Regions from separate parts of the Streptomyces sp. NPDC053750 genome, predicted to be linked through region 1. Evidence: riboswitches for the same ligand, from Rfam matches in the RefSeq annotation. Region 1 holds a riboswitch; each other region holds the start of a gene.
What was found. Region 1 has a riboswitch for cyclic di-AMP ahead of ACIGO6_RS17890 (transglycosylase family protein). Riboswitches for the same ligand answer to the same signal wherever they lie in the genome.

Region 1 (3,266 bases):
GCCGAGGCCGGTGGCCAGGCCCTTGCTCTTCAGGACCTTCTTGAGGGTGTGGTAGACCTCGGTGCCCCAGCGCAGCGCCTCGGAGAAGGACTCGGCGCCGATCGGCGCGATCATGAACTCCTGGATGTCCACGTTGGAGTCGGCGTGCGAGCCGCCGTTCAGGATGTTCATCATCGGCACCGGCAGCAGGTGCGCGTTCGGACCGCCCAGGTAGCGGAAGAGCGGCAGGTCGGACGCCTCGGATGCGGCGTGGGCGACGGCGAGCGAGACGCCGAGGATGGCGTTGGCGCCGAGCGAGCCCTTGTTGTCGGTGGCGTCCAGGTCGAACATCGCCTGGTCGATCAGGCGCTGCTCGGTGGCGTCGTAGCCGACCAGCTCCGGGCCGATCTGCTCGATGACGGCGAGGACGGCCTTCTCGACGCCCTTGCCCAGGTAACGGCCCGGGTCGCCGTCACGGAGTTCGATGGCCTCGAAGGCGCCGGTGGAGGCACCGGACGGCACGGCGGCACGACCCGTGCTGCCGTCGTCGAGGCCGACCTCGACCTCGACCGTGGGGTTGCCTCGGGAGTCCAGGATTTCCCGGGCTACGACGACGTCGATGGACGGCACGAGCATCTCCTTCTTCAATGTGACGCTTCGGTGTGACGCGGGTCCGCAGGACCACAGGGGCTCTGCGGGACGAGCCTAACCGGCTCCGGGCGATCGGCCAGCCGGTCGCCCACCCCATGGACAGAACCGAGAGTAAATTGTTTCCGAACGGAACAAAGACGTTCCCGGAAACCGGGACGGAAACAGGGGCGGCAACAGGGGCGGTAGCAGGGCATAGAAATCCCGCCCCGGTGCGTACGGGGGAACACGCACCGGGGCGGGAGCAAGGGGGCCGCTGCCTACTTCAGGTGCAGCTGCTGACCCGGGTAGATCAGGTCGGCGTCGTCGACGATGTCGTCGTTCAGCTTGAACAGCTTCGCCCAGCCGCCGGCGACGTCGTGCTCCGCCGCGATCGAGCTGAGGGTGTCACCCTCGACGACCTTGTACTCGCCGTCGCCCTTCTCGACCTTCTCGCCGGTCGGGGTGGTGACGGTCTTCTTCTCGGCCTGCTTCTCGGCGGCCGGACGCTCGGAGGAGCGGGAGGCCTTCTGCTCGGTGGAGCGCTCGGCGGTGGAGCCGCTGTCCTGGCTCTGCGCGCTCTCGGAGCTGCCGGAACCCTGCGAGGAGCCGCCACCGGTGTACGCGGCGTTCGACAGGCCGGTGCCGCAGACCGGCCAGGCACCCTTGCCCTGGCCCGCGAGCACCTTCTCGGCGATCTGGATCTGCTGCGCCTTGGTCGCCCGGTCGGCGGTCGCGGCGTACTGCGTACCGCCGAAGGCGGCCCAGGTGGAGCTGGCGAACTGCAGACCGCCGTAGTAGCCGTTGCCGGTGTTGATGGCCCAGTTGCCGCCGGACTCGCACTGGGCGACGGCGTCCCACTCGGCCTCGGTGGCGGCGGAGGCGTTGCCGGCCGCCATCAGCGGAGCGGCGACGGCGGCACCGGTGACACCGGCGACGGCGATGACTCGGGTGGCCTTGGACGGACGACGGTGCTTGCCCTTGCCGGAAAACAGCATGGATCGATCCCCTCACCGACGCCTGCGAGGTGAGCTGTCGGGTTCGGGCCGGTTGAGTTGCCCGGCCGGGTTCCTCACGGAACTCGGCTCCACCCCTAGCCGCTCCGGCTCAACTGCCCGGTGCGGCACTTACCTTGGGTCCCCCGCTCCTGCCTGCGGCGCTTGACGCGACGACTGTTCCCGGGCTGCCGCTGGCAGGATTCGGCGTTGCGGCAACCGGGGCCCGCGATGACGAGCGGTCATGACCGTAGACACGCGCTCCGCGGATTTTCAAAGACGATCACGGCTTCTGAGACCTATATCTCACTAGATCCAAAACGGACATAGGACCTCTAACCGTGACGCGAACTCCCCCTACTTTTCGCCCGATTCGCCCGTGACCGTGAGCGTCTGACCGGGCAGGATGTGGTCCGGGTCGACCCCGACGACCTCCTTGTTGCCGGCGTAGAGCGAACGCCACCCGCCGTCGAGCTCGAGCGAGTCGGCGATGCCCCACAGGCTGTCGCCGGAACGGACGGTGTACGCGCCGCCCACGACCTCTCGCGCCTCACCCTCGTCACGCGAGGCGTGCCGGCCCGACGACTCGGCCGTACGGCCGTCCACTGCGCCCTCGTCGGCGCTGTCGCCGCGATGACGGCCCGAACCCGACTCCTCCTCGGTGCCGGTGAGGTTCGAAGAACCGTCACCTCGCTCCACCTTGTCCGTTTCATCACCCTTGGTGGTGGCTTCGGCCGAGCTGACGGACTGCTGCGGGTCGGCGCTCCCCGAGGGGTCGGATTCGGTGGACGCGCCTGACTTGGCCGATTCGTCCTCGGTGCTCGACGAAGGACCGGAAGTGGCCGAGGAGGAGGGCGAGGGCGACGTTCCGGCCGTCGGCTCCGACGTCCCGGCCGAACCGGAGGATCCGGATGAGTCGGCCGAACCGGACGAGTCGGTCGATCCGGTCGACTCAGGGGCGGTCGACGTCCCCGGCGCCTCCGACCCCCCCGTCCCCTCCGACGCACCGTCACCCGTGCCGCTGCCCGTGGACGCCGAGTCGTTGCCCAGACCCGCGAGCAGGCCGCAGGTCGGCCAGGCGGCGATGCCCTGGTCCGCGTGCAGGTTCTCGGCGACCCGTATCTGCTGCGAGCGGCTGGCCTGGTCGGCGCTCGGCGCGTACTCCAGACCGCCGTACTGCTCCCACACCTCCTGGGACAGCTGCAGGCCGCCGTAGTACCCGTTGCCACTGTTCTGGCTCCAGGAACCGCCGGTCTCGCACTCGGCGACCCGGTCCCAGTTCGCCCCGTCGGCCGCGTGGGCGCCGGTGGCGCCGAGGAGGGGGATCGCGATGGCGGAGCCGGTCACTCCGGCGGCGACGACCAGGGCGGGAGCCTGGCGGGGGCGGCGGTGACGACCGTTCCCGGAGAGCATGCGACGACCTTTCACGAGACAACGGGGACCGCGCGGCGGTGGTACTCGGGCCACGCTGATTCGTGAACGTATAGGCAGATGATCGCTTGTCACAAGTTCATGCCGCGCAGATCACGTGAAGATCACAGAGTTGAGCGCGTGTCACCTTTGTGTCGGCGGTGTGCCGTTGTCGGCCGATGACGCGACCGGCGTGAAGGAGACGGGCAGGGTGCGCAGACCGCGCATGATGAGCCCGCCGCGCCAGCGCAGCTC
Region 2 (3,266 bases), on a different contig from region 1:
CGAAGACCACCACCCCCGGCGGAGTGTGTCCGTCGGGGCATGCTTCACGATGTGGGAAACTGGTCTAGACAACCCTGAACACCTGAAGGGCAGCATCACATGGCTGAGCGCCGCGTCAACGTCGGCTGGGCCGAGGGTCTCCATGCCCGCCCCGCCTCCATCTTCGTCCGAGCCGCCACGGCCACAGGCGTCCCGGTGACGATCGCCAAGGCCGACGGATCCCCCGTCAACGCGGCCTCCATGCTGGCCGTCCTCGGCCTCGGCGCCCAGGGTGGCGAGGAGATCGTCCTCGCCTCCGACGCCGAGGGCGCGGACGCCGCCCTGGAGCGGCTGGCGAAGCTGGTCGCCGAGGGTCTCGAGGAGCTTCCCGAGACCGTCTGACCCACGGCAGCACCGAAAGGCCCGCCCCGAATCATCGGGCGGGCCTTTTCGCTTTCCCTTTTCCGGGCAGCAGAAAATAGCCCCCCAATTACCTCGTCTTTGTATACGGTGCCCGTGTTAATGGCGCAGGCTCGGCATGTTTACAGCACGTTGCGAGTTCCTCACACGCTCCGCCCGCTGTTCGCCGCCGGAGGAGAAGCGCAACCGGTGCGCCGGCATCGACCGCTCGGTGTGCAGAGCCATGAGCGCCCGCGCGCGCTCGGCGTCGCCCCGGGCCACCGCGTCGACGATCGCGCCGTGCTCCGCCCAGCACTCCACCGGCCCGGTCTGCGCGTCCACGGCGTACATCCAGGCGATCTTGTGGCGCAGCTGGGTCAGCAGCGCCGTCAGGGAGGGGCTGCCGGCGGCCTGGGCGAGGGTTTCGTGGAACCAGCCGCCCAGTGAGCGCAGATCCTCGCTACTGCCCTGCCTGGCGCGCTCCTGCCCCAGCCGGACCAGCCCGCGCAGCACCTTGAGGTGGGCCTCGGTGCGGCGCCGGGCGGCCCGGGAGGCGCCGAGGGGCTCCAGGAGGGTGCGCGTCTCGAGCAGGTCGGCGGCCTCCTGTTCGGTCGGCTCCGCGACACACGCGCCCGCGTGCCGCCGGGTCACCACGAAGCCCTCGGCCTCCAGCGTGCGCAGGGCCTCGCGGACGGGGACGCGGGAGACGCCGTAGCGGCGGGCGAGGAGTTCCTCGGTGAGCCGGCTGCCGCGCCCGTGGACGCCTGCGACGATGTCGTCCCGGATCGCCGTGCACACCGAGTGCGCCGGAATACGCATGACCGACCTCCGCCTTAATCCCCGTGAAACGTCGACGATTGACGCGTGTTCAGTGACTCTAGGCCAATGCGGCGGGTATTCCGACGGCAGGGCGGATTTCATGGATATTTTTTGGACAGAGACCGGTCCGAAAACGCGAAAGCCCCGGCTCGGGGAGCCGGGGCTTTCGGTTGCCGTGCCGTCCGTCGTCAGAGGTTCACGCCGTGGGAGCGGAGATAGGCGACGGGGTCCATGTCCGAGCCGTACTCGGGGCTCGTCCGGGCTTCGAAGTGCAGGTGCGGTCCGGTGACGTTGCCGGTGGCGCCGGAGAGGCCGATCTGCTGGCCGGGCTCGACCGACTGGCCCACCGAGACACCCACGGACGACAGGTGGCCGTACTGCGTGTACGTGCCGTCGTGCATCTTGATGACGACCTGGTTGCCGTACGCCCCGCCCCAGCCGGCCTCCACGACGGTGCCGACGCCGACCGCGTGCACGGAGGTGCCGCTGGAGGCGTGGAAGTCGATGCCGGTGTGGCTGCCGGAGGACCACAGGGAGCTGCCGGCCTGGTAGGCGGTGGAGACGTAGGAGGCGGTGATCGGCGACACGAAGGTGTTGAGGCGCTTGCGCTCCGCCTCGCGGGCGGCGCGCTCCTTGGCCTCGCGCGCCTCCTTGGCCGCCTCGGCCGCCCGCTCGCGCGCGGCCTCCATGGCCGCCTCACGGGCGGCGGCGTCCAGGGCGGCCTGCTTCTGCGCGGTGGCCTGGGCGTCGATCTCGTCGGCAACGGAGTCGCCGATGGTGATGACCGGGGTGAGTCCGCTCTGCTCGACCTCGGGCTCGGCGGCGAGCGCCGGAGCGGCGAGGGTGCCGACGACGCCGGTGGTGGCGAGGGCCGCGACACCCGCCGCGCGGGCGGTGGTGCGGTGCATCCGGCTGGGACGGCGGTGCTTCCCGGTGGCGCGCGTGAACGCCATGTAGAGGCTGGTCCTTTCCTTCCCTCTCGCCTACCGGGTTAGCTGACGGGTTCGGAGCAGGAAGGTCTCCTACGGACCCCCTCGCTGCACGCGCGGGCGTCCGATTCACCCCAGGGACTGCGATGGGTCCCCGGCTCCCCTGGCTCGCGCCGTACGGGGACTCGGCGATGACTGTCCGGTGCCGCGGGTGCGGCGCACTGCCTGACGAACAGCCCGGACGACGTTAAGCGCGGCCTTCTTCAATCCTCAAACGCAACCGGCTTTTTGTAGCGCATGCCACAGGGCAGACAGGCAACCTCTCCCTCAATTCGGACAAAAGGCGGCCCTGGTGACACATCCGTCACCAGGGCCGCCACGCGCGCGTGTCCCCTACTCGGCGGCCACGACGGTGACTTCGCCGATGCCGAGGGCCTCGACCGGCTCCTTGATCTGCGCCGCGTCGCCGACGAGGATCGTCACCAGCCGGTCCACCGGGAAGGCGTTCACGACCGCCGCCGTGGCCTCCACCGTGCCGGTGGCGGCGAGTTGACGGTAGAGCGTGGCCTGGTAGTCGTCGGGCAGGTGCTGCTCGACCTGGTCGGCCAGCGTGCTCGCCACGGCCGCCGCGGTCTCGTACTTCAGCGGCGCCACACCGACCAGGTTCTGCACGGCGACGTCGCGCTCGGCGTCGGTGAGACCACCCTCCGCGAGCGTGCGCAGCACGGTCCACAGGTCCTGCAGGGCGGGGCCGGTGTTGGGGGTGTCGACGGAGCCGCTGATGGCGAGCATGGCCGCGCCCGTGCCGTCGGGGGCGGACCGCAGCACCTGGCCGAACGCCCGTACGCCGTAGGTGTATCCCTTCTCCTCGCGCAGGACACGGTCCAGGCGGGAGGTGAGGGTGCCGCCCAGGCAGTAGGTGCCGAGGACCTGCGCGGGCCACACGCGGTCGTGCCGGTCGGAGCCGGTGCGGCCGATCAGCAGCTGCGTCTGGACGGCGCCGGGGCGGTCCACGATGACGACCCGGCCCCTGTCGTCGGCGGTCACCGGGGGCACGGGGCGCGGCTCGGCGGCCGAGCCGGTCCACGCGCCCAGCGTGTCGCCGAGCAGCGCGTCGAGGTCGATGCCGGTGAGGTCGCC
Region 3 (3,266 bases), on a different contig from region 1:
GCGCTCGTAGAAGCGGACGCCGCCGACGACCTTGTAGGGCAGGCCGACGCGGATGAAGACCTCTTCGAAGACACGGGACTGCGCGTTGGTGCGGTAGAAGACGGCGACATCGCCGGCCTTCGCCTCGCCCGCGTCCGTGAGGCGGTCTATCTCGTCGGCGACGAACTGCGCCTCGTCGTGCTCGGTGTCGGCGACGTACCCGGTGATCTGCGAGCCGGCGCCCTGGTTGGTCCACAGGTTCTTGGGGCGGCGGGACTCATTGCGCTCGATGACCGCGTTGGCGGCGCTGAGGATGGTCTGCGTGGAGCGGTAGTTCTGCTCCAGGAGGATCGTCGTGGCGTCCGGGTAGTCCTCCTCGAACTGGAGGATGTTGCGGATGGTGGCGCCGCGGAAGGCGTAGATCGACTGGTCGGCGTCGCCCACCACGCACAGCTCGGCGGGCGGCACCTCGGCCTCGGGCGGCACGTCGACGGGGTGCTCGGAGGGGGTGCCGACCAGCTCGCGGACCAGGGCGTACTGGGCGTGGTTGGTGTCCTGGTACTCGTCGACCAGGACGTGCCGGAAGCGGCGGTGGTAGTGCTCGGCGACGTCCGGGAAGGCGCGGAGCAGGTTGACCGTGGTCATGATCAGGTCGTCGAAGTCGAGGGCGTTCGCCTCGCGCAGCCGCGACTGGTACATGGCGTAGGCCTGGGCGAGGGTCTTCTCGAAGCCGTCGGCGGCCTGGGCGGCGAAGTCCTCCTCGTCGATCAGCTCGTTCTTCAGGTTGCTGATCTTCGCGCTGAAGGACTTCGGCGGGAAGCGCTTGGGGTCGAGGTCCAGGTCGCGGCAGACGAGCGCCATCAGGCGCTTGGAGTCGGCGGCGTCGTAGATCGAGAAGGACGAAGTGAAGCCGAGCCTCTTCGACTCGCGGCGCAGGATGCGGACGCACGCGCTGTGGAAGGTCATGACCCACATCGCGTTCGCCCGCGGGCCGACGAGCTGCTCGACGCGCTCCTTCATCTCGCCCGCGGCCTTGTTGGTGAAGGTGATCGCGAGGATCTGGCCCGGGTGGACGCCCCGCTCGGCCAGCAGGTGGGCGATGCGGTGGGTGAGCACGCGGGTCTTCCCGGAGCCCGCTCCGGCCACGATGAGCAGGGGGGAGCCGGAGTGCACGACGGCGGCGCGCTGGTTCTCGTTCAGCCCCTCCAGCAGCGCGGCCGGGTCCAGGGCGGGGCGCGGGGCGCCGTCCCGGTAGTGGGTGTCCCGGTCCGGCGGCACGTCGAACTTCCCGCCGAACAGATCGTGCGGAACCGGCTCCGGTCCGTGATCGTCCTCGGGCGGCGGCGGGGGTTCCTCCTCGTGACCGCGGGGGGTCTGGAGGCTCGCCAGGAAGCTGTCGTCAAAGAGGCTGCTCATCGCTCTCCGAGTCTAGGGCGCCCCACCGACAACCGGTTCCCGCCCCGGAAAATGACCGGAGAGCCGCCACCGGGCACGCCCCGCTACCGGCCCCACCACGAAGAGTGACGCCCGCACCAAAGGTCACGAAAATGTATCGGGCATATCACCCATCAACCTTCACAGCCGCCACACGAGTTGGCTACGGTGCGGGCAGGCCGCACGACCCCCTCCGGCGAACGTCGCCGGGCCGCGCGGCCTCCGCCGAGTCCGGCGTGCCCGCACGGCGCCCGGAGCCGGGGACCCAACCGAGAACCTTGGGGTGAATCGGCCGCACCGCCCCCGCCGGGACGGACCGCCGTAGGGCAACCCTTCCAGAACCACTCCGCCCGAACCCGACAGCTAACCCGGTAGGCGGAGCACGGAAGGAGTCGCCTCCTTGGCGTCGCACCGCAAGTCGCGCCCCACCGGTACACGTGTCGCAGGCATACGGACCCCCGCCCTCGCCACGGCGGCCCTCACCTCCGTCGCCCTGCTCTCCCAGACGGCCAACGCCGCGCCGTCGGACGACGACAGGCCGAGCCTCGAAGAGGTCGAGAAGAAGGTCGACGACCTCTACCGCCAGGCAGGATCGGCGACCGAGAAGTACAACGCGGCCAAGGAGAAGACCTCCAAGCAGCGCAAGAAGGTCGACACCCTCCTCGACGACGTCGCCCAGCGCACCCAGAAGCTCAACGAGGCGCGCGAGGAGCTCGGGTCCTACGCCTCCGCGCAGTACCGCACCGGCAGTCTGGTCCCGGAGACCGCGACCTTCCTCCTCGCGGACTCGCCGCAGGAGTACTTCGACCAGACCCGGCTGATGAGCCGGCTCACCGGCCGCCAGAAGGACGCGGTCGACGACTACGTCACACAGCAGTCCGAGACGATGAAGAAGCGCCGGGAGGCCACCGAGAGCCTCGAGACGCTCACCGAGTCGCAGAACGACCTCAAGACGGCCAAGGCCACCGTCCAGAAGAAGCTCGCCACCGCGCGCGAGCTGCTCTCGGAGCTGACCGCCGAGGAGAAGGCCCGGCTCGCGGCGATCGAGAGGAAGAAGCAGGAGGAGGCCGCCCGCAAGGCCGCGGAGCTCGCGCAGCAGCAGGCCGAGGAGCGCAAGCGCCAGGAACAGGCAGAGGCGGAGGCACAGGAACAGGAGCAGGCCGCCCAGGACGGAAACACCGGCTCCGGTTCATCGGGCTCCTCCGGCTCGGACTCCGCCTCGGACTCCTCCACCGGCACCAAGGCCGAGAAGGCGCTCGCCTTCGCCCGCGCCCAGATCGGCAAGCCGTACGTCTGGGGCGCCACCGGCCCCGGCTCCTACGACTGCTCCGGGCTCACCCAGGCCGCCTGGAAGGCCGCGGGCGTGACGCTGCCGCGCACCACCTACGACCAGGTCGACGCCGGCACGACGGTCCCGGTCTCCCAGGCCCAACCCGGTGACCTGGTGTTCTTCTACGACGACCTCAGCCACGTCGGCCTCTACATCGGCAACGGCATGATGATCCACGCCCCGAAGCCGGGCGCGTACGTGCGCGAGGAATCGATCTTCTACGACGGCGAGTCGTCGATCCACAGCGTGGTGCGCCCGGCCTGACCGGCGTGGCTCTCTAGCATCGGGGCCATGTCATCCGGCACCTCTCCCCATCCCCACCACCTGCGCGCCTGGTGGGCGCAGCGTCCGCCGGCGGCCGGGGCCGCGGTGATGGCGACCGCCATCGTGTCGGTCGGCCTGCACCTGACGGGCCACGAGATCCTGTCCCGGATCGCCCTGCTCCTGGCCTGCGCCGCCTGGCTGACCCTGGCGGCGAACTTCGTCTACCTGCTGCTGGCCGAGCGCGTGCAGTGGGTGACGC

Region 2: linked by a shared signal. The riboswitch ahead of ACIGO6_RS10030 (M23 family metallopeptidase) and the one ahead of ACIGO6_RS17890 (transglycosylase family protein) in region 1 are both predicted to bind cyclic di-AMP.
Region 3: linked by a shared signal. The riboswitch ahead of ACIGO6_RS22550 (NlpC/P60 family protein) and the one ahead of ACIGO6_RS17890 (transglycosylase family protein) in region 1 are both predicted to bind cyclic di-AMP.

What each region holds. Positions count from the first base shown of each region.
Region 1 is NZ_JBITXB010000005.1:448,117-451,382, reverse strand. It holds gene eno (phosphopyruvate hydratase) at 1-609, opposite strand, end outside; gene ACIGO6_RS17890 (transglycosylase family protein) at 888-1,604, opposite strand; cyclic di-AMP (ydaO/yuaA leader) riboswitch at 1,609-1,775, opposite strand; gene ACIGO6_RS17885 (transglycosylase family protein) at 1,959-3,014, opposite strand; gene ACIGO6_RS17880 (cytochrome P450) at 3,156-3,266, opposite strand, start outside.
Region 2 is NZ_JBITXB010000003.1:109,500-112,765, reverse strand. It holds gene ACIGO6_RS10040 (HPr family phosphocarrier protein) at 100-381, shown strand; gene ACIGO6_RS10035 (GntR family transcriptional regulator) at 499-1,197, opposite strand; gene ACIGO6_RS10030 (M23 family metallopeptidase) at 1,386-2,150, opposite strand; cyclic di-AMP (ydaO/yuaA leader) riboswitch at 2,163-2,327, opposite strand; gene ACIGO6_RS10025 (M16 family metallopeptidase) at 2,520-3,266, opposite strand, start outside.
Region 3 is NZ_JBITXB010000007.1:395,463-398,728, reverse strand. It holds gene pcrA (DNA helicase PcrA) at 1-1,395, opposite strand, end outside; cyclic di-AMP (ydaO/yuaA leader) riboswitch at 1,627-1,806, shown strand; gene ACIGO6_RS22550 (NlpC/P60 family protein) at 1,814-3,007, shown strand; gene ACIGO6_RS22545 (tellurite resistance/C4-dicarboxylate transporter family protein) at 3,035-3,266, shown strand, end outside.